Regions from separate parts of the Mesorhizobium robiniae genome, predicted to be linked through region 1. Evidence: riboswitches for the same ligand, from Rfam matches in the RefSeq annotation. Region 1 holds a riboswitch; each other region holds the start of a gene.

The links. A riboswitch is a leader RNA that binds a small molecule or an ion and turns the genes downstream of it on or off. The one in region 1 is predicted to bind thiamine pyrophosphate.
Region 2: linked by a shared signal. The riboswitch ahead of ABID19_RS22175 (ABC transporter permease) and the one ahead of thiC (phosphomethylpyrimidine synthase ThiC) in region 1 are both predicted to bind thiamine pyrophosphate.
Region 3: linked by a shared signal. The riboswitch ahead of ABID19_RS01900 (YkoF family thiamine/hydroxymethylpyrimidine-binding protein) and the one ahead of thiC (phosphomethylpyrimidine synthase ThiC) in region 1 are both predicted to bind thiamine pyrophosphate.
Region 4: linked by a shared signal. The riboswitch ahead of thiB (thiamine ABC transporter substrate binding subunit) and the one ahead of thiC (phosphomethylpyrimidine synthase ThiC) in region 1 are both predicted to bind thiamine pyrophosphate.

The regions. Positions count from the first base shown of each region.
Region 1 covers NZ_JBEPMC010000019.1:99,782-106,891, forward strand. The annotation lists gene ABID19_RS32760 (hypothetical protein) at 763-990, shown strand; gene ABID19_RS32765 (molybdopterin molybdotransferase MoeA) at 1,015-2,292, opposite strand; gene ABID19_RS32770 (c-type cytochrome) at 2,340-2,789, opposite strand; gene ABID19_RS32775 (SMP-30/gluconolactonase/LRE family protein) at 3,191-4,123, opposite strand; partial or broken gene ABID19_RS32780 (ABC transporter permease) at 4,144-4,393, opposite strand; partial or broken gene ABID19_RS34420 (sugar ABC transporter ATP-binding protein) at 4,424-4,684, opposite strand; gene ABID19_RS32785 (Fic family protein) at 5,169-5,351, shown strand; TPP riboswitch at 5,540-5,656, shown strand; gene thiC (phosphomethylpyrimidine synthase ThiC) at 5,761-7,110, shown strand, end outside.
Region 2 covers NZ_JBEPMC010000008.1:120,948-128,057, reverse strand. The annotation lists gene ABID19_RS22205 (ABC transporter permease) at 1-542, shown strand, start outside; gene ABID19_RS22200 (carbon-nitrogen hydrolase family protein) at 539-1,375, shown strand; gene ABID19_RS22195 (ABC transporter permease) at 1,613-2,419, opposite strand; gene ABID19_RS22190 (ATP-binding cassette domain-containing protein) at 2,416-3,423, opposite strand; gene ABID19_RS22185 (superoxide dismutase family protein) at 3,619-4,128, opposite strand; gene ABID19_RS22180 (sulfite exporter TauE/SafE family protein) at 4,289-5,065, opposite strand; TPP riboswitch at 5,347-5,459, shown strand; gene ABID19_RS22175 (ABC transporter permease) at 5,583-6,383, shown strand; gene ABID19_RS22170 (ABC transporter ATP-binding protein) at 6,380-7,110, shown strand, end outside.
Region 3 covers NZ_JBEPMC010000001.1:397,441-404,550, forward strand. The annotation lists gene ABID19_RS01865 (hypothetical protein) at 1-87, opposite strand, end outside; gene ABID19_RS01870 (YybH family protein) at 187-546, opposite strand; gene ABID19_RS01875 (hypothetical protein) at 601-1,449, opposite strand; gene ABID19_RS01880 (hypothetical protein) at 1,595-1,813, opposite strand; gene ABID19_RS01885 (hypothetical protein) at 1,810-2,682, opposite strand; gene ABID19_RS01890 (hypothetical protein) at 2,986-3,120, opposite strand; gene ABID19_RS01895 (aspartate aminotransferase family protein) at 3,256-4,632, shown strand; TPP riboswitch at 4,721-4,833, shown strand; gene ABID19_RS01900 (YkoF family thiamine/hydroxymethylpyrimidine-binding protein) at 4,824-5,432, shown strand; gene ABID19_RS01905 (aspartate aminotransferase family protein) at 5,571-6,950, opposite strand; gene ABID19_RS01910 (NAD-dependent succinate-semialdehyde dehydrogenase) at 6,986-7,110, opposite strand, start outside.
Region 4 covers NZ_JBEPMC010000007.1:195,820-202,929, reverse strand. The annotation lists gene ABID19_RS20535 (RNA polymerase factor sigma-32) at 1-484, shown strand, start outside; gene ABID19_RS20530 (M48 family metalloprotease) at 592-2,019, opposite strand; gene thiQ (thiamine ABC transporter ATP-binding protein) at 2,310-3,083, opposite strand; gene thiP (thiamine/thiamine pyrophosphate ABC transporter permease) at 3,080-4,699, opposite strand; gene thiB (thiamine ABC transporter substrate binding subunit) at 4,963-5,976, opposite strand; TPP riboswitch at 6,020-6,134, opposite strand; gene ABID19_RS20510 (thiamine diphosphokinase) at 6,237-6,881, shown strand; gene ABID19_RS20505 (ABC-F family ATP-binding cassette domain-containing protein) at 6,883-7,110, shown strand, end outside.

The DNA.
Region 1 (7,110 bases):
GACCACTTAATTGGAAGCTTCGCGTTCGCGGCATGACAACACAAACCGCACGTGCCCCTCGGCAACCTCGCTCCGCTCATTCCAATGCATCCAATAGGGTCACCCTCAACGACGGACGACACCATCGATCTTTCGCCCATAGCGCGGTCATCCTTGGCGAGGACGCGCTTTGATCCTGCACATAGCCTCCGTTGCTGACATACACCTGACTTGCACCCGCCGAGACAAGGACATTGCAATGCGCTGGTCCTTTACTGATGTAGGCTCGCGGGCTTTGACGCCCCGGCGGTGATGGCGCTGGGGGCTGGGCAGAAGATGTCGTGCTGCCCCTCACGTGATTTTGTTCCCGAATGCCCCAGCAAAAATGTTAACCGCAGCCAAGCCAGAGCAAGCGTATCGGATGTCCCGGTCCGTAATCTGGCGCGCCTCGCATTCGGCAGAGGCAGACGCGTCGACGAAGATCGGCAATATGCACCGCATTCACCATTCCGAGACTTGCCAGGCGTGGCAACTGATCGTTTACGCGGCACGATTGCCCGCTTTCAGGATTAGATAAACGAAGGCGAATAGCCGCTTGAGCAATAATCAGTCTGTGCCGCAGTCTCGGGTGGCTCTTGCCATGGCGACGCAGCGTGCCAACCGATCCAGGGTGGATGATTTTTTTGATGACAATCCCTTTCGGCGGAGTCATCTTCGCCTGTCGGCGGGTTCCTCGTCGCCACGTTTTGTTTCGTTCAAGATCTCAGCCCGCGGGAGGCCCAGATGATTGATCGTCTCAACCTTGACCCAGCCCTCTATCCGAGCGACTTGGAAAGTCTGAAGTCGGTTTTCGACCAGCTTTGCCAAGAGAGCCATATCCAGCCAGGGTCTCCAGAAGCCGAGAACGTTGCCTCTGACCTGGTTCGACTTTTCCAGGATGGACTTAGCGACGAGACCTGCCTGCTCATCGCAGCTCGGGCGCGGCATCAGGATTTGCGGCGGGCAGGCTGACCTTCCCTGCAGGCTCGCCAAATGCTAGGCCCCAAACGGCTCGTAGCGTAGCGGCATTCTGTTTGTGATTTCGGCGGCCTCAGGCGGCAGGAGTGCAATCCCGTCTGCCAGCGCAATGGCCATGAAACTGGCCGGGGATCCACGTTCAAGCATCTCAAGCACAGGTTCACCCGTTTCGGTGCGGCCGGAAATGCGGACAGCCACAAACTCGGTTCGGCCTTGCCCCTTTTTGTGGTTGAAGCCAGCCACCGCCGAGAACCACTGTGGCTGGGTTTCTGTAAGGCCGGCCAACTTTCGCAGGGCGGGCAGGACAATCTGCCGGAACGCCATCAGCGCCGCGTTCGGATTGCCCGGCAACCCGGCAAAAACCGTGTTCCCGATCCTTCCGACTTTCAGTGGCTTGCCCGGCCGCATCGCCACCTTGAGGACGTCAAGGTCGGCACCATGAGCCTGAACGGCCGCCACCATATGGTCTTCCTCGCCCGCCGAGACCCCGCCTCTGGTAACCAAGGCGTCACAGGACGTGACGGCGCGAGCGACAACGTCCGTGAGGAGACCTAGCCTGTCAGGGACCATGCCGAAGTCGACGATCTCTGCCCAAGGACAGCCCGCCAACAACGAACTGAGCATGATCTGATTGGAGTTGTAAATCTGACCGTGTTCGAGGGGTTCACCCGGGTTTTTCAATTCGGTTCCGGTCGAGAGCAGTCCTATCCGGATCTTTCGAAGCACCTGGACGTCGACGATCCCCACCGCTGCCAACAAGGTTAGATCCCTAGCTGATAGGCCCCTGCCCCGCCTTACCAGTTCCATGTCGACGCCGACGTCCTCGCCAGCAAGACGGATGTGACGGCCACGACGGGGCCGCTCGCATATCGTCACGACATCGCCAATTTGCTCGCAGTGCTCTTGCATGACCACAGCGTCGAAGCTCGGCGGAACGGGCGCTCCCGTGAATATTCGAAGTGCAATTCGTGGGTCGAGGTTCTCAAGAGCGCGTACGTCGCCGGCGACCACCCGTTCAGCCACAGGGAAGCTCCAAGGCCCTTCCCTCTCGAAATCCGCCGTTCGAACGGCAAACCCGTCCATGGCCGAATTGTCGAACGGAGGCAGCGGAATGGGCGAGTGTATATCGGCCGCGCAAACCCGCCCCAATGCTCCGGCAAGCGAAACCGTTTCCCTGTATCGAACAGGTTTGGCGAGCGCGATGGCTTTGGCTACCGCCGTCTCGAACGGGATAGCTTCGCCACTCTGCCCGGCAGAACAGTCGGCTTTCAAAACAGGTTTAAGCGCGTGAAACACGATCGCTCCTCCCTTGCGCTGTGCTCAAAACGCATGGCCTAATGTTTCTAACCTGACACACTCTTGAGATAGGCGATGACGTTTTTGACGTCGTCGGGATTCTTGAGGCCAGGGAACCCCATTTTATTGGCCGGCACTTTCGCCTTGGGGTTGGCCAGATATTCCATCAGGTTCGGCTCATCCCATACGAGGCCCGCAGCGCCCATATCCTTCATGGCTTTCGAATAAGAATAGCCAAGGGCGGTCCCTGCTGTCCGGCCCACGACGCCTTTCAAGGATGGCCCGACTTTGTTCGCTTCGGTATCAGCGTTGTGACAGGCAGCGCACTTTTTGAAAACCGCCTTGCCGCCCTCGATATCCTGGGCCCGCACAACCGGAGGCAGTAACGCCAAAACTATTGTGGCACCAACGAACAGATATTTCACGTAGGAACTCCCCCGTCCTCTCCTTAGACATTGAGGGCGGCCGATGTCGCCCAGCTTGCTCCAGCGATTCATGCGTTTCTCCCATTTGGCGAAATGCCGTTGCAAACAGCTCTGCAACGCTTGTGCCAACCGTAAAAGCCGGCGATTTCACTACGGGATGCGAACGGACCCCGCCTCCAACTGCCCACTAGGTCCGAAATGCGACCATGCTGCGCTGCCGAAGGTTCAGGAAGTCGAACAGCCCAAGGTCCCGCTCATTGCTAGACCGGGCCTGCGTTGTGAAGTGCTTGACGTGCAAAACAGAGTCCCTTTGGCCCGGCGGCAGAGCAGAGCCGGTACCGTGATTGCGATCGTCAGGGCGACGGAAGATTTCTGGAATGCTCTGCGTTGCATCTTGGTACCTCCCTTGGGCTCAGAAAGATTGCATGGCCTTCCGGAACTCGACTTCCACGGGGCTTTGCACCGGCGCCAAGTCACTGACTGATGCCGGCCACCGGGCCCAGACCGGCGGGATGCGCGTTGACATAGATGGAATAGAGCGACGTCTGGGCAGTGATGTAGAGGCGGTTGCGCTTCGGACCGCCGAAGCACAGGTTGGAGACGATTTCGGGAACCAGGATACGCCCGATCAGCGTCCCGTCCGGAGAGTAGACGCGAACCGCATCGGCGCTGGAGGCCCAGATGTTGCCATCGCGATCGACGCGGAACCCGTCGAAGAATCCTGCTTCGCATTCGGCCAGGGTACCGCGCGGGCGCAGAGAGCGGCCGTCCTCGGCGACATCGTAGATCTTGATCGCGCGCGGCAGCCCCTGAACATGGCTTGCGCCGGTATCCGACACATACAGGATGCTCTCGTCTGGTGAGAAAGCCAGGCCGTTGGGCTGAATCAGATCGGTGATGACGGCGCTCACCGCTCCCGATGCCTCGTCGAACCGGTAGACATGGGAGCCGCCGATCTCTGGTCTGGCAATCATGCCTTGGTAGTGGCTATCGATGCCGTAGACAGGGTCGGTGAACCAGATCGTTCCGTCGGATTTTACCACCACATCGTTCGGCGAATTGAGCCGCTTGCCGTTGACGGTTTCGATGAGGGAGCGCCAATGCCCATCATGCTCGAGCCGGGAAATGCGTCGAGCGCTATGCTCGCAAGCCACGACGCGGCCTTCCGCATCGAGCGTATGGCCGTTCTGGCTGTTGCAGTGCGTCTCGAAGACGCTAACGGAGCCATCGCCTTCGTCGTAGCGCAGCAGCCGGTCATTAGGGATGTCCGACCACAGCAAATGCCTTGCGGCCGGGATATAGACCGGTCCTTCCGCCCAACGGCTACCAGTCCACAGCCGTTCGAGCTTGGCATGCCCGATCGTCAACTTTTGGAACCGATCGTCCAGAATCTCGTAATCGCTCATATCATAATCCAGGATGTGTTCTATTGGTCACTTCGAAGGTTGCGCAGGGGCCCAGCCTTGCGGGCGACGGCGCGCTTGCGCTGGGCGTAGCCAGCGATGCCGATGGCGACGAGCAGCCCCACGCCGTTGAACAGGGGGCGACAAGGAACGAGCCCGCCAAACTGCTGGCTGCAGGAAATGTGCCAACGGCAACGATGATGATGCCGTTCATCGTGCCCAGACATTGACGCGCCCGGGCTTGATGGTGGTCGAGCCAAGAAAGGCCCCGACGGCAAAGCCGCCATTTCGCCGCGGGTTTCGATCGATTGGCCGGCCAACGATCATTTCCACCAGGTCATCCGCCCTGGTGTCAGCGACCTTCTTCTGGTTGACCAGCCTGCCGTCGCGCAGCACGGCGACGCGGTCGGCGATGCGGAAGATATCGTCGAGACGATGCGAGACATAAATCATGCCACGCCGCGCTGCTCGAGCGGGCGGCTGGCGTCGAGAACGCGCTCGACCTTCATCGGCAGGAAAGTTGGCCGACAGTGATTGAACTCTCGCTCTACGCGCCAGCCTACGTTGAGGGGAGGAACTATGCCCATAACGAACCCTGTTGGGTCTATCATATTGTCTACTTTCCTTCATTTCAGCCATGCGGGTCGTACAAGGAAGCCTTCACTGCCTTGTACCCGAGCAAGCCAAAATTCGTGCCACTTTGACCGGCTCTTTCGGACTGGCCGTCGGGCAGCGAGGATATTGAACTGCTCGGCGATCAACAGACTGCGATTGTAGGCATACCGCCCTGTCGCTTGCGCATCATGTGGGTCATCTAGATTCCAGAGAGGATTACCACGGCGCTCGCCCGCGACTTAGGCCGTGTGGACTCATTAGACCCTACAGGAGTTCGCCATCGCGGAACGCATGGACGATGGTACTCAAGTCGCTTCATGCAGGCGTCGCAATGCGATGCAAAATTGGCGATGCCGAAGGGCTCGATCCTCCCGATTTCGGTGTTCCCCTTTGACCTCCCAAGGCCCGGCTTATACCGGGCTTCTGGCCAGATGTGGCGCAGGTAGCCAAGCCGGAGTTCCTCGGCCGGGATGCGCGTTGGCGCCTCAAGTGGACCCATCCATTTACAGATGGCAATGGGCGTACTTCAAGATCTGTATCTTACGCTCTCCTAAGCATGAAGCTTGGGTATGTTCTACCGGCGCCCGACGATCCCAGAGCAGATCGGGGAAGATAATACCCGCTACATAGATGCGCTCGCTGCCGTTGATGGAGCGGAAGACGTTGGTGGATGGAGTGGATGATCCGCCATGCTTGCAAATCAGCTTATGTCCGTGATCGACGCTGCCGGACCAATTAGACGACTGAGACACTGCCCCCGGGCCGAACGCGCTTGACAACATGGCGCCAGCCAGTTCAATTCAGCGCATTCACCAGGGGAGTCCCGGCAAGGGGCTGAGATACTGCTGGCTTTCGCGGCGCAGTGACCCGTTGAACCTGATCCAGTTCATACTGGCGTAGGGACGGTGCAAGCGCTTTGCGGGAGTTGACGCCCGAAGACCTGTTTCGGAAGGCCAACCAAAGCGTCTTTTCATCCTTCCGGCACAGAACTGGGTCTCCAATGCAATGAGCAACGGAGCCTCAAGATGAATGCCCTCACCCCCACCGTGTCGACGGGACCACTGCCCGCCTCACGGAAGATCCACAAGCCCGGCGTCCTCCATCCGCAGATCAGGGTGCCGCTGCGCGAAATCACCGTCCATCCGACGGCGGGCGAACCGCCCGTCACCGTCTACGATCCGTCCGGCCCCTATACGGACCAGACTGTCGAAACCAGCATCGAAAAAGGCCTTGCCCGACTTCGCCAGGAATGGATTACGGCGCGAGGCGATGTCGAAGCCTATGATGGCCGCCATGTCCGGCCCGAAGACAATGGATTCGCGGTGGGCGAGCGCCTGACTCCGGAATTTCCCGTTTGCAACCGGCCGCTCAGGGCCAAGGCCGGCAAGGCGGTGACACAGCTTGCCTACGCGCGCGCCGGCATCATCACGCCCGAGATGGAGTTCGTCGCCATCCGCGAGAACCTTGGACGCGAGATTTTACGCGGCAAGCTGCAACGCGACGGTGAAAGCTTCGGCGCATCGATACCGGATTTCGTCACGCCCGAATTCGTGCGTGACGAGGTGGCGCGCGGCCGCGCAATCATTCCCGCCAACATCAACCACCCGGAGAGCGAACCGATGATTATCGGTCGCAATTTCCTGGTCAAGATCAACGCCAACATCGGTAACTCGGCCGTCACCTCCTCGATGGCCGAAGAGGTCGAAAAAATGGTCTGGGCGATCCGCTGGGGCGCCGATACGGTGATGGACCTGTCCACCGGCCGCAACATCCACAACATCCGCGATTGGATCGTGCGCAACTCGCCGGTGCCGATCGGCACGGTGCCGCTCTATCAGGCGCTCGAGAAGGTCGGCGGCATCGCCGAGGACCTGACCTGGGAGGTGTACCGCGACACGCTGATCGAACAGGCCGAACAGGGTGTCGACTATTTCACCATCCATGCCGGCGTGCGGCTGCACTACATCCCGCTGACCGTCGACCGGGTCACGGGTATCGTCTCGCGCGGTGGGTCGATCATGGCCAAATGGTGCCTGCACCATCACCGGGAAAGCTTTCTCTACGAGCATTTTGCGGAAATCTGCGACATCTGCCGTGCCTATGACGTCTCCTTCTCGCTCGGCGATGGTCTTCGTCCCGGCTCGATCGCAGACGCTAATGACGCGGCGCAATTTGCCGAACTGGAAACGCTCGGCGAACTGACGCAGATCGCCTGGGCAAAGGATTGCCAGGTGATGATCGAGGGTCCCGGCCACGTGCCGATGCACAAGATCAAGGAGAACATGGACAAGCAGCTCGCTGTCTGCGGTGAAGCCCCCTTCTATACGCTGGGGCCGCTGACGACCGACATCGCGCCGGGCTATGACCACATCACC
Region 2 (7,110 bases), on a different contig from region 1:
TCTGGCGGCACGTGGCGCCGTGGGCGAATATCTTCCGTCTTCTCGGCGTGGCGCCTTTCATCCTGCCGCCGGTCATCACGGCGCTCGGCATGTTGACCTTCTGGGCGATGGCCGGCTCCTACGGCGCGCCATGGACAGCGGTCATCAGCCACGCGATCTTTTTTGTGACGCTACCCCTGGTCACGCTGTCGCTCGGCTTCTCCGCTATCGACCGCTCGCTGGTGGAGGCGGCTTCGACCATGGGCGCAAACAGCCGGACAGTGCTTCGAACCGTCGTGCTGCCGCTGATCTTGCCCTATCTGATTTCCGGCTATGCCTTCGCCTTCGTTCTGTCTCTCAACGAATACATTGTGGCCTACATGACGGTCGGCTTCACAGTGGAAACGCTGCCCATCAAGATTTTCAACGCGCTGCGCTACGGCTACACGCCGGTCATGGCTTCGGTCTCGGTGTTCTTCGCGGCGATTGCCGCGCTGGTCTTCGCGCTCGTTGCGAGGTTCAGCGATCTGCGCAAGCTGCTGGGCGCTTTGGACGAGAGCTGATGCGCATCGCCGCCATTCAAACGCGCGCCGTGGCCGGCGACCAGGAAGCCAACCTTGCGCGGATCGAAGAGGCCGCGCGCGCCGCGGCTGCCGCCGGGGCAAGTCTCCTGATCGCACCTGAACTCGCGCTCCCCGGCTACGGCGCGGGAGATGACATGCGCATGCTGGCGCAAACATCCGGTGGCGATCTTGTCACCCGGCTTGCCCTGGTTGCGAGCGAGTTGAAGATCGCCATCATCGCCGGCTTTGCCGAAATGGCAGAGGAGGAGATCCACAACAGCGCCGTCTTCGTCGATGGCCGGAATCCCCCCATCGTCTACCGCAAGACGCACCTCTACGGCGACTACGAACGCGGCATCTTTACCGCCGGATACCCGTCGGCCTCGATCATCGAGTATCGCGGCCTCCGGATCGGTATTCTCATCTGCTACGATGTCGAATTTCCCGAAAACGTGCGTCGCCTTGCAGTCGCCGGCGCACATCTTATCGCCGTTCCGACGGCCCTGCCCGCAACCGGCCACGCCAAGCTCATTGCCCGCAAGATGATCCCGGTCCGCGCCTTCGAGAACCAGGTCTTCGTCGCCTATGTGAACCATTGCGGCGCCGACGATCTTTTCTGCTATGCCGGCCTGTCGGCAATCGCCGCCCCCGACGGCACCCTTCTGGCCGCTGCCGACAGCAAGCCCGAAGCACTGCTTGTCGCCGACATCCGGCCGGACGACTTCGCAGCGTCAGCTATCGCCGCTCCCTATCTGCGTGACGTGCACCACTGCAGCGAGTGGTCTCAGGATCAGGGCGCGGCTCATGCGCGCGATGGGCACTTCGCGCCATGAAGTTCGAGCTCAACGAGCTGTGGTCCCTCCGTGCCCAGAGCAGTCGCTGGTATCGCCCCAGGGCGCGCAGGTTCACAGGAGCGAACGATGTTGGAGCCGAAACCGGGGACCGCCGTTCTGGCTTCTGATCGAGCGCCAGATGCAGGACACGCCTTGCGTCGACTTTTAAGAAGCGCAGATCCGGCCGGGGCGCATTGTTGATGCGCAGGCGATCAGGATCGCGACCGTTCGGCCTTCTCACCTTCTGAGATACAGCCACAGTGTCGTCGGCGCCAGGATAGCGGTCAGCGCCGCCGGCGCGATCAGGGCGAGGACGACCTGACTGAGTGTCGCCCCGCCACCCATCAGCCCGCGCAGTGCCGTCGTCATCAGCGACACTGGATTGACGTCGACGAAAGCCCGCAGCCAGGCCGGCATGGTGCCGGGGTCGACCATGATGTTGGAGGCAAAGACGAGAGGGAACAGGAAGGTGAAGCCGAGCGTCATCACCGTGGTCGGCGTGCGGATCAGCAGGCCGAGCACGATGAACACCCAGCCCATGCCGAATCCGATGGCGATCAGCATGGCAAAGGCGGCAAGCACGCCGAGGATGCCCGCTTCAGGCCGGTAGCCGAGGATCAGCCCGATCGTGAGAATGATCGAGGCGGCAATCAAATGGCGCAGGATGTCACCCACCATCAGGCCGGCGAACGGAGAGAGCGACCAGATCGGCAACGATCGGAAGCGGTCGAACAAACCCTTGCCGAGGTCAGTCGACAATCCCATGCCCGAATAGACTGCGTTGAACACCACGGTCTGAACCAAGATGCCGGGTAGGAAGAACTGCAGGTATTCACCAGGCGAACCGGCAAGCGCGCCGCCGAAGACAAAGGTGAAGAGCAGCGTGAACATGATCGGAGTCATCACCAGATCAAAGAGCTGCTCCGGCACATGCTTGAATTTCAGCACCGCGCGCCATCCGAAGACGAGTGCGTTGGAAACGGCTGATGGGGTTTTGGGCCGAGCGACCGTTTGCAGCCGCTGCAGGGATGTCGTGTCGATCATGGCCTGTCGTCCTTGCGGCTTTCACCCAAGCCCGGCTGGCCCGTCAGCGCGAAGAAGACCTCCTCGAGGCTGGGCTGGCCCATGGAGAAATCCGACAGCTCGATGCCGCCGGCGACCAGATCGGCCAGCGCCTCGTTGGCGGCCTTCGCCGTGCCGGCAAGGACGGAGAGCTCACCACCTTCGGCGCTGCGTTGGACGGGATGTTCCAGCCGTCGCTCCAGGATGGCCGCCGCCTCGTCCAGCCGCGCAACATCGGCGAGCGCGACATGGAGATAGCCGGAGCCGGTGGCCGCCTTCAATTCGCGGCTGGTACCCTCCGCGATTTTCCTGCCGTGGTCGATGACGGCGATGCGCGCTGCGAGTTGATCGGCCTCTTCGAGATATTGCGTGGTGAGCAGGATGGTGACGCCGGACTCGGCGAGGCCGCGGATCATGCCCCAGACATCCTTGCGGGCGTTGGGATCGAGGCCCGTGGTCGGCTCGTCGAGGAACAGCACGCCCGGCGTGACGACCAGCGACGCGGCTATGTCGAGCCTCCTTCGCATGCCACCCGAATAGTCCCTCACCTGCTTCGTCGCCGCTTCGGACAAGCCGAAAGCCGCAAGCAGGTCGTCCGCACGGGCTTTCGCGGCGCGGCCACGAAAGCCCCAGAGCCGGGCGAGCAGGACGAGGTTCTCCCGACCCGTCAGATCCTCGTCGAGCGAAGCGAACTGCCCGGTCATCGCGATAGCCGCACGGACCTCATGCGGGGCCTGCACGAGGTCGTGCCCCATCACGGTCGCAGAACCGGCGTCGGGGCGCGACAGCGTCGCGAGCATACGCATCAGCGTTGTCTTGCCGGCGCCGTTCGGGCCAAGGATGGCGAAAATCATGCCACGCGGCACGTCGAGATCGATACCATCGACCGCGCGCAGCTTGCCGAAGGTTTTGACGAGGCCGCGGGCAGAAATGGCTGACTGGGCAAGACCCGTGGAGGGCACACCCATGGGAGAAGTATCGTTCATGCAATCATCCGGCAGTCACAGAATGAACGCCAATTTCGGCGTGATGGCTGCGTTGTCAATCCTCTTCAGGCGCACGAGCTTGCCGTCCGGCTTATCATCATGCCAGAGGCCCCGACCGCGCAAGGTGACCTAACCCTCGAGGGTTACGAGCCAGTCAGATCAATATCGGAGAGGCCTATACTCGTCTTGGGCTTCTCACTCGATCACGGCGCAGGCCTGACGATTTCCGGCATCACCGGCAGGCTGGCTTTTATAGTCGTCCTGTCCGCCATGGATCATCAATGCCTTGCCTCGTATCGCCGTTTCTCCACCATCCAACTTGACCATGCTGTTGAAAGCCTGCGCCCGCAAAACGCCGTCGGCGCCGACCCGCTGGTTTGGCATATCGCCTGCGTGCGGGCCTTTTTCAGTGAGATACCCATGTTTGGCATTGGTCGGATTGAAGTGCCCGCCTGCCGACTCATGGCCGGCCTGATGGTCGCACTTTCCGGTTTCATGAACATGGAACGCCACCCATTCACCCGCCGGCAGTCCTGTTACCTCCAACTCTATCAGCACACCCTTGGCCGTCTCGGTCAACGTGGCCGTTCCGTTCTTCTCGCCAGCCATGTTGACGAATTCGGCTTTCGCGGTCGCGGTGTCCTGAGCCGCTGCAGGCATCGCAACCGCCAGAGCCAATCCTGTTGTCGCAAGCAATTTGTTCATAGACTCGGCCTCCGGTTGTCCAAGCGAGCCAAACAACAAAGGGGACTCTTCGTTCCATTTTGGAAGTGAGTTTTTGTCTCCGTCACGGCTGCCGGAGAAACGAAGACAGTGCGTGGAACTCGATAGTCTGCGTGTCATGGGAACTGGAACCTCACGACATTTACACCAATTCGAAAAGTTCCGCGGTTTGCCAGCCTGCCAGCAGTATGATGACACCTCCAACGAGTCTGAGGAGCGTCTTTTCAGCGATCGACTTCACCATCAATCCGGCCATCGGCGCTGCGATCACGCCGCCAAGAACCAAGCCGGCAACGGCGACCAGATTTTCGGTCAGCTCTCCTGCCTCTTCCCAATGGCCCGTCAGCAATGCAAACAAGAAGGTCAGAGACACTGAGAGCGTGATGAGGAACTCGCTGGCATTTACCGTACCAATAACGTAGCGGGGCGTTCCGCCAAAACCGAGAAGGCCCGTCGTTACGATGGGTCCCCATCCGCCACCGCCTGCTGCATCCAGAAAGCCACCACCAAGTCCAAGAGGAGGCACCGCGCCTGCAGGGACCGGGTTACTGGGAATCCGCCGGAATGAACGGAACAGGAGCCAAGCTCCGACGAGCGCAAGATATGTGGTCACATATGGCTTCATGACGGCTCCCTCGAACGAGGTGAGCACAAAAGCGCCGAGAACGCCGCCGAGCACGCCAAATGGCATCAGCCGCCAGAAGAGCTTCCAGTCAATGTTACGGTGATAGAGATGAGCCGAACCTGAGGCTGCGGTGGTAAACAGCTCAGCTGCGTGAACTGACGCCGAAGCGTGCGCAGGAGACACACCAAACCCCAGTAGTGTCGTCGAGGAAACCACCCCATAGGCCATGCCGAGAGCCCCGTCTACAGCTTGGGCTACAAACCCCACGATCGCAAAAAGAATGAATTCTTGCATTTGGCTCTCCGAGGCGCGGGTCGCAATTGGCGATAGAGAAACCCGTTGCCTACAACGTATGCAATTATATCTTCACGCTTCCACAATTCATCAAACGCGCGGCATCGATAATGGTGGCGACGAACGGAAAACATCCGCTCGACCGACGCCTGTTCCCAAATCTCGACAGGATGCCGGCTTTTCTGTTTTGCTCAAATGTCCCTGACGGCACCTCAAACTCCCACCCTGAAGTTTCACGCTAGACGCAGACTTGCACCCCCACGCTTTATCTGTTTAATTGCCGCCATCCACAGGGGTGCTCCGTATCGTCGGGGCTGAGAGATGGGCTGCAAGCCCGTAAACCCTAGAGCTGATCTGGATAATACCAGCGGAGCGAGGCGGGCGATGTTTTCTGGCGCACAGATCTTTCTTTTTCCGATGTCCGGCGATTTCGTCGGCCCGCTCGAGGGCCATGTCACGATCGCGGTCTCGGCCAACAGCCCGACCCCGCGCTGATCTCTCGCGCCGGAGGTCCCGCATGTCCCAGCCCTTCTGCGCCGCACCGCGAATCGCGGTCTTGTTCGCCAAGGTTGGACCGGCCTTACTATCGGCCGGCACGCTGGTTTTGGCTTGGGAGCTCTATGCGCGTATCTCGGGCATCTCGCCCACCACGTTGCCGGCGCCGTCACGAGTCCTCGCCCAGGTCATCCAGCAGCGCCAGGCGCTATTCGACAACACCATACCGACGATCAGCGCCACATTAGCGGGTTTCGCCTGCTCGCTGGCCGTTGCCTTCATCCTTTCGGTGCTGATCGATTTCTTCAAGCCGCTGCGCCGCGCCCTGTTCCCGGTGTTCATCATCAGCCAGACCCTGCCGCTGGTGGCGATCGCCCCGCTGGTCGTTCTCTGGTTCGGCTTCGGGCTGACGCCGAAGATCATGCTGGTCGCGCTCGTGACTTTCTTCCCCATGCTGGTCGCGCTGGTGCAGGGTTATGAATCGACCGATCGGGATATCTCGGCGCTTCTAAGTTCGATGGGCGCTTCGCGCATGCGCATTTTTTTGCTGGCCCGCCTGCCCTCCTCGCTGCCCTATTTCTTCGCCGGACTGCGCATCTCGATCACCTATGCAGTGGTGGGCGCCATCTTCGCGGAATATGCCGGCGCGGCCAAAGGGCTCGGCATCTACATGCTCAACGCCAAGAACAATTTCCGGCCCGATCTCGTGCTCGCGGCTGTGCTGGTCAGCGCCTTGCTCACGCTGGCCCTGTTTGCCGCGACTGTGCTGATCCAGCGCGCCGCCATGCCATGGGAGCGGCTCGATACCGCACGAAAACCATGAGCAGGCGGCTGGAACTGCGCGAAGTCAGCAAGAGTCTTGGCGATATCGACGTGCTTGCCGGCATCACCCTGCATGTCGAGGCGGGCGAATTCGTTTCAATCCTCGGGCCCTCCGGAGCCGGCAAATCCACGATCTTCAGGTTGCTGACGGGCGATTTCGAAGGCCACGGCGGCGATGTCAACTTCGACGGCCGGCCACTTGCCGAAGCGCGACGACCGTTTGCCTTCATGCCGCAGCGCGACGCCCTGATGCCCTGGCGCACGGTTATCGACAACACCGCGCTCGGACTTGAAGTGCAGGGCATGTCCCGCAAGGCGGCCCGCAGCAAAGTAGCACCGCTCTTCGGGGAATTCGGCCTTGCGGGCTTCGAGCACAAGTATCCCGCACAGCTCTCGGGCGGAATGCGCCAGCGCGCCGCGCTGCTGCGCACCGTCGTGCAGGACCGCGCCATGCTGTTGCTCGACGAACCGTTCGGCGCACTCGATGCCCTCACGCGCACCGGCATGCAGCGCTGGCTTCAGACGATGTGGAACTGGCACCGCTGGACCGTCCTGCTGATCACCCACGATGTCCGCGAGGCGGTCTTCCTGTCCGATCGCATTTATGTGCTGAGCCGCCGCCCTGCCCGCGTGCTGCGCGAAATCGCCATACCTCTTCCGCACCCGCGCAAGGATCTTGCCTCGCCGGAAGCCAGCGCCATCGAAGCCGACATCCTCGACACTCTTCT
Region 3 (7,110 bases), on a different contig from region 1:
AAGAGCGGCAATTGTCGTCAACATGCGCATGATCGTTCCTTCCGTTTTCCGTTTTGCTCGAGGGAGGATCACCTGATCACCACTCAACCGCTGTGCCGGATTATGGTTCCCGGTCACAACGGAACAGCTGTTCCTGGAGCGATGGCTGTCTGAACCTGTGGCGCTTGGTTGAAAGATGGGTCGACGCTACGCAACGGAGAATCGATCGATGACCCACAGCCATGTCCCGTCGCCTTGGCGACGGGCGACCTCGGCAGTTACGGTGCCGTCGGGCAGACGGGTCGACGTGAGTGCCAGGTCTCCGCTGACAACAGCCGGGGCCTGGTTTCCGGCAGCAAATTTTCGGCCGGTTGCGGCGATGTCGGCGAAGAGCGCCCGGATCGCTTCCCGGCCAACCGTCAGCTGCGCTTCACCGCTGTCGACGACGGCGTGCGGCTCAAAAAGCGCGGCCATGCCGTCGATGTCTCCCAACCACTGCCGGGAAATCAGCAGGCGCTCCAAATCCTGGGGATCACGCGCCGGCTCACGGCGTGATTCATCTGTCATGGCACGCTCCTCCGGGGCTCTCATGAACTGCGGGTTCCTACGAACTGCAGGGTCTCATGAGTTACAGGCTGCCGCAAAGGTCTTGGCCGCCTGCGCGCTGCCCTTGAGGGATACGTCGTAGGTGGATTCGCCGCCGAGGTTGATGTGAAGGCTACTTCCGGATGCGATCCAGCCCAGCAGAGGATCCTTGGCGCTGGTCCTGAATACCGGCGTTGCGACGCCAAGACTGTCATCGGTGACGCCCCGGCCGACATAAAGCCCCGAGCCCGGACCGCCTGAGATGCCGACCGTCACATAGTTGCCGTCCTTCAGCCATTTCAGGGTCTGGGTCAGGGAAACCTGGATTTCCCCTGATGATTTGACGCAGCTGGCGATGAAATCCCGATCGTCGGTTTCCTTGACGCCATGCGTCAGAACGATCGGACCGCTGGTGTCCACATACCAGCTCTTGCCGGTACTCACTGTCTTCGCCGCATTGGAGTCGTCTGGCGAGGAGCTGTCGTTCGGTGTCGGGGAGACCACCTCGAATTTGAATGCCGTCGGCTTTCGCAGGTCTGGCGAAAGCGTGCAATCGAAGCGGATATTGGACCAGCCGTTGTCGTTCGAGAGGCTGCCCAGACCCGACAAGCGGTTGTCTTGCAGCGTGAGCGGCGGTTCGCTTCTGCTGGCGCTGGCATCGACCGTGCCCAGAAAGAATCGAGCCCGACCCGAGCCTTTTTGCCCCGAACCTTCCTGGAAAGATGTCGCTCCACCCTCGCAGGCCCATACGGCGCGTTGCAGGTCGTTGGAGTTCTTCGACAGATCGGCCGGCAGCATTGGAGCCTCGACAGCGGAAGCGATCGTCGCCGCCGACATTAGAACGATCTGAATCGCTCCCAAGATTGTTCGCTTGACCATGCGCACTTTGGTCCTTCACCTTCACGTTGCGGCAAATGATCCTCGCTATGACGCTACTATCAATTGATATTCTGTACCAAAGCGTTCTGTTCTTCGTTAAATTTCGTTGCAAGACGAGCTGCCGCCCTCGCGAGATGGAGCGGCCTGGCGATCATTCTCTTCGGTCGACATCGCGGTCCGCAATGCGCCATTTGCCGGCGCCGTGCAGGTGGCTGCGGCCGTCGTTGAGGAAGTCGGCGATCCTTGCAGCCGACTTTGCCGAGGCAAAGGTCAGCAGCCGATCGTGGTGGAGGACGGGTTCGCCGTTCTCATTGTCCCAGATCTCGAACCGGCAGCTTGGGTTCGGTATGGCTTCGAAACGGTTCTTCATATCGATGGCTCCGGTCGCTTGGTTGCCTTGGGCGGTCGAGGATGCCAGGGCAGGCGCCTGGGCCATGCCGTGGCGGCGGGCGCGCTTTCGCCGGCGCTGTCGGCAAACAGGAGAAGGTCGGCCCTTGCCCACAGCAGGTAACAGGCAAGCAATGTCAGCGGCGCCGCAACAAGGGCAGGGGAGCCGCCCAACCACACATCGGGCAAGGCGGCGCACATCGACAGCGTCGCCGCAAGCATCCCCGGCAGGCGGCTGGCCAGCACCGCGCTGCGGAACGGATCGGGCCACCCAGTCGGCCACCCGGGCACGCCGGGCCCGAAGGCGGCGCTGCCGAACTTGCCGAGCGCATGCAGCAATCCGGCGGTCGCCGCCAGCACCGGCTGGCCCAGCAGGAACAATGCTACGCCCAGTCCGATCGCGCCGATCCCCGACAGGAAATCGGCGAGGCGGTTAAGCGTGGGATCGGGCACATCGCGCCCGGTCCACGCGCGATGATAGACTTCGCCGCTGCAGAAGAAGACCAACGTCGCCAGCGTCAGCGCCACCGCACTGCTGCTGCCGGCGAAATAGTCGAACAGCGCGGCGGCGCCGCCGGATCCCTGACGGGCGGTGAGCTGGATCGTGACGCCCATCACCAGCCCGAGTGCATTGCCAAGATTGTAGTAGCCGCCAGGACCGGCCATACGCGCCCGGACCGCCGCCGCAAATCGTGAAAGCGCCTCCGCGGTCCGGCCAGAGCCCGCAGTCTTCGGTCTTGCGTCAAGACTCGACGGCTCGAAGGACAAGAGATCGGCGAGCGCCGAGGCTGTGTGCCATTCGGATAGCGCGTCGTCCCGGCGGAATGGCGCGTGATCGTTATCGAGTCGCATCGGATCCTCCGTCATGAAGCCGACGGTTCCGGAGAGCTCGAACCCTCCGGTAATCGGCTTTGATCGACGGACCCAGGTTCTGCGACCCCAGCTTACGGATAGCTTACGGGCGTTTTTGACCACGCTTTAGCAGCGGGCGCGCTCGCACGATGTCGCCTCAGCTAGCTTGCCTTCGGCACGAGGCGCTGCGCCACGTGGTCGGCAATCGTTAGGCTTGAGATCAGCCCGGGGCTCTCGATGCCGAACAATTGATTAGGCTCCTGACGCCGGCGCCGGCGACGATGTAATCGACATGGTCCATGATCAGGCCACCTCAGTCTTGTTGTTATGCCTGATAAGCCGTTCGGGGGTCATGTGCCGGCGACGCGCGTGGACGGCTTCGCGCAGGTTCTCGCGTTCTGCGGCTTCGAAGCTGAAATTCTGCATGTCTGCGTCCATCCGGCAATCCTTGGAAAGGGCTTGACACCCCTACAGGAAACAGCTGCATCAAACAGCATAATGCAAGAGGGGCATACCTGCCGATGCTCCGAAGGCGGCAGGACCTACGTCCCGGCATGCAGGACAGGAGGCATCATGGACGCTCGACCGAATTCTCCCGAAGCTCGCGACATCAGTTACCACATGCACGGCTACACCAATGCCCGCAAGCATGCGGAGGCAGGGCCGCTCGTCATCGAGAAGGGCGACGGCATCTATGTCGAGGATCTCGCCGGCAACCGCTACATCGAGGCGATGGCCGGGCTTTGGAGCGTCGCTGTCGGCTTTTCGGAAAAGCGGCTGGTCGATGCGGCGGTGCGCCAGATGTCCAAGCTGCCTTACTACCACGACTTCGGCTCCAAATCGCATTCGCCGCTGATCGATCTCGCCGAGAGACTGGTGCAGATGGCGCCGGTGCCGATGAGCAAGGCGTATTTCACCAATTCCGGTTCCGAGGCCAACGATACGGCCATGAAGATGATCTGGTACCGGTCGAATGCGCTCGGCCAGCCGGCGCGCAAGAAGATCATCAGCCGCAATCGCGGCTATCACGGCGTCACCATTGCTTCAGCGAGCCTGACCGGCCTGCCCAACAACCACACTTCCTTCGACCTGCCGATCGCCAATGTGCTGCACACGTCGACGCCGCACCATTGGCGCGAGGCGCTGCCGGGCGAAAGCGAAGAGCAGTTTTCAAGCCGGCTTGCCGACGATCTGGAAAGGCTGATCCTGGCCGAGGGACCGGACACCATCGCTGCCTTCTTCGGCGAACCGATCATGGGCGCCGGCGGCGTCATCGTTCCGCCGGCGGGCTATTGGGAGAAGATCCAGACGGTCCTGTCGAAATACGACATCCTGCTCGTCGCCGACGAGGTGATCTGCGGCTTTGGCCGAACCGGCGAGATGTTCGGCTCGCAGACCTTCGGCATCAGGCCCGATATCATGGTGCTGTCGAAGCAGATTTCTTCGTCGTACCTGCCGATCTCGGCCCTGCTGATCAACGAAAAGATTTTTGAGCCGATTGCCGACGAAAGCAATCGCATCGGCACCTTCGGCCACGGCTTCACCGGCGGCGGCCATCCCGTCGCAGCGGCGGTCGCGTTCGAAAACCTGAAGCTGATCGAGGAGCGCGATCTTGTCGGCAATGCGCGCACGGTCGGCGCGCATATGCAGAAACGGTTGCGCAACCTCGCTTCGCACCCGCTTGTCGGCGAGGTACGCGGCGTCGGCCTGATCGCGGCAGTCGAACTGGTCGGCGATAAGGCGAACAAGACCCCGTGGCAGACCGCCGGCGCGCTGGGCGGGCTCGTCAATGGCTTCCTGCAGCAGAACGGCGTCATCTCGCGCAACATGGGCGACGCGCTGGCCTTCTGCCCGCCGCTGATCATCACCGAGCCTCAGGTCGATCAGATGGTCGACGCATTCGAAAGATCGCTCGAAGCCGCCGCCGAACAGGTCGGGTCACAGGGCTGAACAGGCCACCCGAAGGCAGAGGCTGAACGGGCGTTGCGATTGGCACTGGATCGTACTTGAACATCCTTTGCGCCGGTGTTACGTCCACCGATATCGACAGGGGCGCTCCGTATTGCCGGGGCTGAGATGGAAGGTGTCAAGCCTTCGGTCCCTCAAGCTGATCTGGGTAATGCCAGCGGAGCGAGGCGACCATGTTTTCAGGTGCACAGATTTCTCTCTATCCGATGTGCGACGATTTCGTCGGCGTCATCCTCAAAGCTATTTCGGCGATGGATCCTTATCGGCCGAATTTCCGCATCGAGACCGACGACATCTCGACGCTGATCGTCGGCCCGCCCGACCAGCTTTTCCCGGCCATGCGCGATCTGTTCGCATCGGCAGCGGCGAGCGGCGTGCACTGCGTGTTGTCGGCAGCGGTGTCGCGTGGCTGTCCGGGCGAGCCCGACGATCCGATCTGTACGCCGATTTCCGGCAGCAGCCATAATTTGTCCCTGGCCGAGCGCATCGACGCGGCGCGGGCACATGTCGACAGTGCAAAAAAGCTCGGACAAGAAGTCGCCGCGCAGTTCTCGCTCTATCCGCTCGGCGAGGGCCATCACATGGACGAGATCTACGACTGCATCGAGTTTCTCAAGACTTCGGGCGTCTTCGACAGGTCGAAGAATTTCTGCACCAAGCTGAGGGGCGATGCCGGGCCGGTGTTCGCGACGCTGTCGGAAGCCTTCCTTCGCTTCGGCGCGCCGCAAGGCCATGTCGCGCTCGATCTCACCGTGTCGGCGAACAGCCCGAGCCCTCGGTAGGTGTCGATATTCAGCCGGCCCGTAAACGGCCGTTTCCAGACAATGCAAGTTCGCGCTGCCCTGACCCATATCTTCTCCCCGCTTTTCACGGGGAGAAGGTGCCGACGGGCGGATGAGGGCAGCGCCGATTGACAGTAACTAAAGCGCCGCAAACACGCTTTTCACCGCATCGGCCGTCTTGGAGACGACGATGTCGGCCTCTTCACGCGTCAGGCAGAGCGGCGGCGCGAAGCCCAGAATGTCGCCCTGCGGCATGGCGCGACCGATGACGCCGCTTGTGGCAAGAGCGGTCGCGACCTGCGGCCCGATCTTCTGCGAGGCGTCGAAGAATACGCGGTCGTCCCTGTCGGCGACGAACTCGATTGCCGCCAGCATGCCGTCGCCGCGTACCTCGCCGACGTTTTTGTGGCCGCCGACGGCTTTCGCCAGTTCGGCACGGAAATAGGCGCCGGTCTCGCCGGCGTTGGTCACCAGGTCCATCTCGTCGATCAGCTCAAGGTTGGCGACACCAGCGGCAACGCAGATCGGGTGCGCCGAATAGGTCCAGCCGTGGCCGAGCGAGCCGAGCTTGTCGGAGCCCTGCACCAGCACCTGCCAGACCTTGTCCGCGACGATGACGCCCGACAGCGGCGCATAGGCCGAGGTTAGGCCCTTGGCGATGGTGATCAGGTCGGGCTTGATGCCGTAATGGTCGGAGCCGAACATGGTGCCCAGCCGGCCGAAGCCGGTGACCACTTCGTCGGCGACGAGCAGCACGTCGTATTTCTTCAGAACCGCCTGGATTTTTTCCCAATAGAGGGCGGGCGGCGGCACGATGCCGCCGGTGCCGAGGATCGGCTCGCCGATGAAGGCGGCGACCGTGTCCGGGCCTTCGGCCAGGATCATCTCTTCGAGCTTGTCGGCGCAGTATTGCGAGAACTGCTCCTCGCTCATCGAGCGGTCGGCGCGGCGGAAATAGTAGGGCGCCTCGGTGTGCAGGATCGGCGCACGCGGCAGGTCGAAGGCGTTGTGGAACAGGTCGAGCCCGGTTAGCGATCCGGTCATGACGCCGGAGCCGTGATAGCCGCGCCAGCGCGAGATGATCTTCTTCTTCTCCGGCCGGCCGAGCACGTTGTTGTAGTACCAGATCAGCTTGATGTTGGTTTCGTTGGCGTCGGAACCGGAGAGGCCGAAATAGACTCTCGACATGCCTTGCGGCGCCCGGTCGATGATCATCTTGGAAAGCGTGATCGACGCCTCGGTGCCGTGGCCGACATAGGCGTGGTAATAGGCGAGGTTCTTGGCTTGCGCGGCGATGGCATCTGATATCTTCTGGCGGCCATAGCCGACATTGACGCAGTAGAGCCCGGCGAAGGCATCGATGCTCTTCTTGCCATTGTTGTCCCAGACGGTGACGCCTTCGCCCCCGGCCATCACCCGGGTCGGGCTCTCGCCGCGCGCGTGGGTGCCCATATGGGTCGAGGGATGGAAGAAGTGGTCGCGGTCCCAGGCGGCGAGTTCGTTAGACTGGTCGAGCATTTTTCTACTCCTAAGGAAAACGTGTCGGGCGCGGCTTAGGCCACATCCAAGCAGAGATATTTGAGATCGGTAAAGGCTTCGAGCCCGTGGCGCGAGCCCTCGCGGCCGATACCGGACTGTTTGACACCGCCGAACGGGATCGGCGCGCCGGTGATCTTCA
Region 4 (7,110 bases), on a different contig from region 1:
CTTCAATTTGCGGCGCTTGCGCGCCCGCTTGGCAAATGGCGCCGAGCCGATCTCGAACACCTCGCTCTATCGTGAGGTGTCGGTAGCGCTCGGCGTGTCCGAGGCCGACGTGGCGATGATGGATTCCCGCCTTTCGGCACCGGACAGCTCACTCAACCAGCCGCTCGCCGATGATTCCGGCGCCACCGAACGGATGGAATTCCTCGTTTCGGACGATCCTTTGCCGGACGAGGTCGTGGGTGACACGATCGACGTCGAACGCCGCTCTCTCTGGCTGAAAACGGCGCTCGGCGCGCTTAATGCGCGCGAGCTCAGGATTATCGAGGAGCGTCGGCTGAGCGACGAGGGCGCGACGCTCGAAGCACTCGGCGAGGCGCTCGGCATCTCCAAGGAGCGCGTCCGCCAGATCGAGGCACGCGCCATGGAAAAGCTCAAGGTGGCGCTGGTGAAGCAGAACCCCGAGTTTTTGGCGACAGCCGCCTAGCGTAGCCTTGACTGCCCGCGACCGCTCATGAGTGTTTCGGCCGGCGAAGGCCGGAAGCGCGGGAAACCGCCGTTTGCGGGCCGGCATCACCTGAATATCGACACACCCTACCTGTCGGTGATGATCTTGACCTTATCGCCGGCCGAAACGGCAGCACCGGGCGACATCGCATTGAGCACCCGGAACAGGTCGAGCTTGCGGTCGACGCCGACCATCTGCGCGGCGAGCGAACCCATGGTCTGTCCGGGCTGCACCGTGACGACGCGGACATGCAGCGGCTTCAGCGCCGCTTTCTCCGCCGCACTCAACACGCGGAAGGAACCGCTGACGGAGCGCGCCACCGAGTCCAGCGTGGTGCTGGCGGAGGGGGCTGCCGTCAACAGCCGATAGACCTGGCCGCCGGCTCGGATCACCGCGATGTCGAACTGCCAGCCCTCGGCGCTGGCATGCGCCGTCGCCGCCTCGTTGCCGTTGATCGTTTGCTGGCGCACGCTGCTTTCATCGAGCCCAGCCACCCAGCCGCTGCGGATGTAGTCGGTCAGCGAGCGGCTCTTGTCGATCGAAACGCCGTCGAAGCGGATCGCTATGTCGCCCGGCCCGGTTGCCGTCACCGCCGCAGCCGAGTTGTCGATGATGAAGCCATCGGGCACCGAGAACGACACGCCGAGCCCCGGATGGAGGAAGGTTTCGCCACGCACATAACCTTCCTCCGGCGTGTCGCCATAGAGCAGGCCGTCTATGCCGGCGAGGAAGGGGTCACGGTCGCGCGTGCCGACGCCAGGGGCGCCGAACTGGCGGGCATGGCGCTGCGCCAGATCGATGCGCTGCGGCGTGTTGGGATGCGTCGCCAGGAAGTCGAGACTGGCGTCGGTGGCGCCGCTGATCGAGCGGAAATCGGTGTAGGCCGACATAGACTGCAGGAATCGGCCGGCGGCAAAGGGATCGAAGCCCGCCTCGCCGATCGACTTGATGCCGATGCCGTCGGCCTCCAGCTCCTGATTGCGCGAGAACTGGGCAAGCCGCAGCTTGCCGCGGATCAATGCCGCCTTGGCGGTCGGGCTGTCGCCGAGCACATCCGAGACAACCTTGGTTGCAAACCCTTCCTCGGCTTCGAGCTGCTGGCGCTGCAATCCGTGGTTTGCAGTGACGTGGCCCATCTCATGCGCGATGACCGCGGCGAGTTCGGCCGAATCGTTGGCCAACGCCAACAGGCCGCGCGTGATGTAGAGATAGCCGCCCGGCAGCGCGAAAGCGTTGACGTTGGGCGAATTGAGGATGGTGATACGGTAGGTTTGGGTCGGATTGGCTGACACCACAGTCAGGCTGCCGACGACCTTGGCGACCATACGCTCGAGCTTGGGATCGGAATATTCGCCGCCATAGGTGGCGAGGATGCGCGGGTGCTGCGCCTTCGCCATTTCGGCGAGCTTGCTGTTGGCGGCGACGTTGTCGACCGTGACCGGTTTGCTGGAAGGCTGGAAGCCAGATTCCTGGACGTCCGGAGGCGTGAACATCTGGCAGCTTGCCAGCGCCATGGCAAAGCCGGCCAGCGCGAGGAAGCGCGCCAGCGGTTTCCTTTTCACTCTGTCGGTGCCAGTCGGCAGAACAGCTTCCTTTCGGGTCTCGGCACATGACTCCCGAAAATCGGGCATCGATTTCCGAAGGACCATGCGCAAATCAACTGCCACAGCTTCCCGTCTACGAGCACGCGCGGCACGTAGCGGCAAATCACAGCCTATGCCGGACCAGTATCGGAGGACCTAGCCACACTACTTTGACCATGGCAAGCAAGCGCCACATCGCCTGAAGCCGGTTTGGCCGTAAATTATGTCCGCTTCCGGGCAATATCTCGTGATTCGGCGCCAAACGAACCTGCACCGATATAGCGCCTGAAGGCTTCCGGTCCAGCCTTGGTGAAAAAATCGGCGACAGCCCCGGTTGCGGCAACCGTGCCATTGTCCAGGAACACCATGTCCTGGCCGATACGGTGCGCGTCTTCCGGCTGATGCGTGACGAACAGCACCGTCATGCGCCGCTCCGCATGGACGCTGGCTACCAGATCGAGCATGTCGTCGCGCAAGGCCGGCCCGAGCGAAGCGAACGGTTCGTCGAGCAAAAGCACCGGCCGGTTGCGCACCAGCACGCGGGCGAGCGCGACGCGCTGCCGCTCGCCACCGGAGAGCTCGCGGGGCAGACGCTGTTCCTTGCCGGCAAGGCCGACGCGCTTGAGCGCCTCGGCGATTGCCGCGCGGTCGGCTTCGGTCAGCCTGAGTGTCGGCGAGCGGCCAAGACCGACATTTCGTTCGACCGAAAGATGCGCAAAGAGATTGTTTTCCTGGAACACCATCGATACGGGTCGTGTCGATGGTGGTTTGGCGCCGACATCGGCGCCACCGATCAGCACACGACCCGATCGCGGCGTCTCGAAGCCCGCCACCAGATTGAGCAGCGTCGATTTTCCCGAGCCGCTCGGCCCCATGATCGCGGTAATCTTCGAGGCAGCGAATTCGACATCGAACAAAAACGGCGTTTCACTATGGCTGAACGAGACCTTTTCCAGCCGCACAGCCGTACCGTTTTCCGTGCTGTTGAGCGTCATATCTTTTCTCCCCGCCCCAGCCGATCCGCGACCAGGACAAGCGCGAGACAGACCAGGCCGAGCAGCAACGCCAGGCCTGCGGCGTCCATCGTACGGTAATTGCCCATGCGCGCCAGCAAGAGATAAGGCAGCGTCTGCAGGGCGTCGCTGCCAAACAGGGCAATGACACCGAGATCGCCGAGCGACAAGGCCATGGCAAAGGCGAAACCGGTGGCGAGCGGCCGCCGCAGCGACGGCCAGTCGACCAGCCAAAAACGGCTCCAGCCCGAAATGCCAAGCAGCAGACAGAGCCGTTCGTGGCGTTCGCTTGCCGCATCATAGCCGGGGCGAATGGCGCGGATGGCAAACGGCATCGCCATCACCGCATTGACGGTGACGACCATGACAGGAGCGATGGCAAAGACATCGCTGACGGTACGCAAGAGCAGGAACCAGCCGGCGCCGATGACGATGGGCGGCACGACGAGGACGAAGCCGGCGCCGGTATCGGTGGCATGTTCGAGCAGCGTCTTGGCGCCGGCGCTGCGCTTCAAGGCCAGCGCCCTTCGCGCCATGACGAGCGACAGCGACAGCGCGACTGAAAGCAGCGCCGCCAGCAAAGCGAGCACGGCGCTGGTCAGCGTCGCTTGCCGCACCGCGCTCTCGCCCGCCAGCCGGCCGAGATCGGCGCCAAGGCCCGACATCACCGTGGCCGCCATCGGTCCGGCGACGAACAGCAACGCCAGAACGATCAATGTTGTGTTCAGCACGGTCTCGGGAAGGCCGGCCGAAAGATACCGGCGCTGCGCCACCGGCAGGTTGGCATCGCCGACGGTGTTGGCGCCAAGCCGCATCAGTGCCAGCACCACGACGAAGGTCAACGCGATCTGCAGCAGCGTCAGCGTGACGGCGCGGGCGGGATCGAAATCGAAACGCAGCGCCTGGTAGATGGCGACCTCCAGTGTCGTCGCGCGCGGCCCGCCGCCCAGCGTGAGCACGATGGTGAAGGATGTGACGCAAAGCATGAAGACAAGCCCGGCGACCCCCGGCAGTGCCGCGCGCAGCGTCGGCCATTCGATCAGCCGGAAGGCGGGTCTGGCGCCCATGCCGAGCTGGCTCGCCAGTCGCCACTGGTCGACCGGCACGGTACTCAGCGCCTCAAGGAACAGCCGCGTGGCCAGCGGCAGGTTGAAGAAGACATGGGCGACGAGGATGCCGGACAGGCCGTAGATGCCCGGCCAGCCCTGACCGCCAATCGCGCTGAGCACACCGGCGAAATAGCCGGCACGGCCATAGAGGGCCAGAATGCCGAGCGCTGCGACGATAGCCGGCAGCGCAAGCGGCACGGCGAAGAGCTGCAGGATGAAGCCGCGGCCGAAGAAACGCGGATGCCTCGACAGCGCCCGCGCAACAAACAACGCCGGCACGACGGAAAGCAGCGTCGAGAGAAGCGCCTGCCACAGGGTGAAACGGGCGATGCGGAAGAGGTAGGAATCAAAGGCCAAGGCGGCGCCGGACGGGTCGCGCACGCCTTCGACGACGAGACCGGCAAACGCACCACCGATCAGCAATGCGATGGCGGCGAGCGCGAGGGTGCCGGCTGTGACGCGGGAATCCGATGATGGCGCGCGTTGCACGCTAGACCACCAGATTCGAGATTCTTAGCGAGGATTGCGTTCCTTCGCGCCCCCCTCTGTCCTGCCCTCTTTGCCACCACTTGGCATCTCCCCCACGAGGGGGGAGATTGGCAGGTTCAGCGCTCCGCTCATTCCGGCAATGTCGGAGATTGGCGAAAGCCGGCATGACGGCCGATCTCCCCCCTTGTGGGGGAGATGCCAAGTGGTGGCAAAGAGGGCAGGACAAAGGGGGGCGCCGTAGAGTGATCATCGTCAATCAGAAGCTACTTGCTCATCACCGACAGCCATTCGTCGACCCAGGCCTTGCGGTTGGCGGCGACCTCTTCGGGGCTGAACAGCAAGGTCTTGGTGGGCTTGACCAATTTGTCGAAAGCCGGGTTGAGTGGCTTGTCGGTTTTCCCGGCCGGGAACATCCAGTTCGTCTCGGGGATGACATTCTGGAATTTCGGCCCGGTCATGAAGGTCAGGAACTTTTGCGCCAGCGGGTTCTTCGCGCCCGACGTGGTGATGCCGGCGACCTCGATCTGCAGATATTCGCCCTCCTCGAAGGGGGCAGCCTGATAGCGTTCGGTGTTCTCAGCGATCATGTGATAGGCCGGCGAGGTGGTGTAGGACAGCACCATCGGCGCCTCGCCCTTGGTAAATAGGCCATAGGCCTCGCTCCAGCCCGGCGTCACGGTGAGCACCTTTGCCCTGAGCTTGGCCCAGGCTTCCGGCGCCTTGTCGCCATAGACCGACCTCACCCACAGCAGCAGGCCGAGACCTGGCGTCGAGGTGCGCGGATCCTGGATGACGATCTTCTCATCGGCATCGCCCTCGACCAATTCCTTCAGGCTTTTCGGCGGGGTCTTCAGCTTTTCGGTGTCGTAGACGAAGGCAAAATAACCATAGTCGAACGGCACGAAAATATCGTCGCTCCAGCCGCCCGGCACATTGACGTCGATCACGGCACCATGCGGCGAAAACAGGCCCGTGGCCTTGGCTTCCACCGTCAGATTGGTATCGAGGCCGAGCACGATATCGGCCTTGGTCGCGGCCCCTTCCAGTCTGACGCGGTTGAGCAGTGCGACGCCGTCGGCGACCGCGACGAATTCGAGAGAACAGCCGCATTCCGCCTCGAACGCCTTCTTCACCGCGGGGCCTGGACCCCACTCGGCGGTGAAGCTCTCATAGGTATAGACGGTGAGTTTCTCCTGCGCGGATGCCGGCCCGGTGCCGGCCAGAACGGATGCCGCAAGCAGCATTGCCGAAACAAGAGAGTATAAAAGCGTGCGCATCGGCGCCTCCTTCGTTGGCATTGAAAGGAATTGAGGCGTCGGGTTGTCCGAAACGTCTAATCCCTCCGCCGGTACAAACCGGATCAGGTTCAGCGGGTTGGCATCGTTGCCTCTCAGCCGGTCCGCGAAGATCGCGTCCAGCACCCCGTTAGAGCGTTTCGACACATAGGCCCGCCCCAAGTACTGCGCAAGCGGAAGTTTACCGGGCATCCAGAGCGCGGCCTTCCGTTTCGCAAGCAGGGCTGGTAAGGGCCACGCATATGAGCAAATTCACAATCCTGCTTGGCGGCGATCTTATCCGCACGCCGCTGCTCGACCGCCAGGTCGAAGGCTCCCGTGTCATCGCCGCCGACGCCGGCATGAGCCACGCCCGGGCGCTTGGCCTGACGCCCGAACTCTGGGTCGGCGACTTCGATTCGGTGCCGGCGGATTTGCCGGACGTGCTGGCCGCCGTGCCCCGCCAGGTCTTTCCCGCCGAAAAGGACAAGACCGACGGCGAACTGGCCATCGCCGCCGCACTCGAACGCGGCGCTACCAGCCTCGTGCTCGCCGGTGCGTTCGGCGGCAAGCGCACCGACCACGCCTTCCTGCACCTGGCGCTCAGCGTCCGACTGGCTGAGGGAGGCATGGAGGTGCTTTTGACCAGCGGCGCCCAGGAAGGCATTCCCTTGCTTCCCGGAAAGACCGGCTTCGACTACGCCGACGGCACGCTGTTTTCGATCCTCGGCTTCTCCGACCTTTCTGGCCTGACCGTTACCGGCGCCAAATGGCCGCTGAACCATGTCGAAGTGGCGTTCGGCTCGTCGCTGACCATTTCCAACGAGGTCAAGGGCCGGCTCGAAATCGCGCTGGGCAGCGGCCGCGCGCTGTTGCTCGCCCATCCTTTTCCGCTACCTGAAAGCTGACATGGCGCCGCCACTTCTCAATCTCGACGGGATAAAACTGACCTTCGGTGGCACACCGCTGCTCGACGGGGCGGAGCTGACGGCGTCGGCGGGCGACAAGATCGCTTTGGTCGGCCGCAACGGTTCGGGCAAGTCGACATTGCTGAAGATCGCTGCGGGATTGATCGAGCCGCAGGATGGCGAGGTGTTCCGCCAGCCTTCGGCGACAGTGCGCTACCTGCCGCAAATG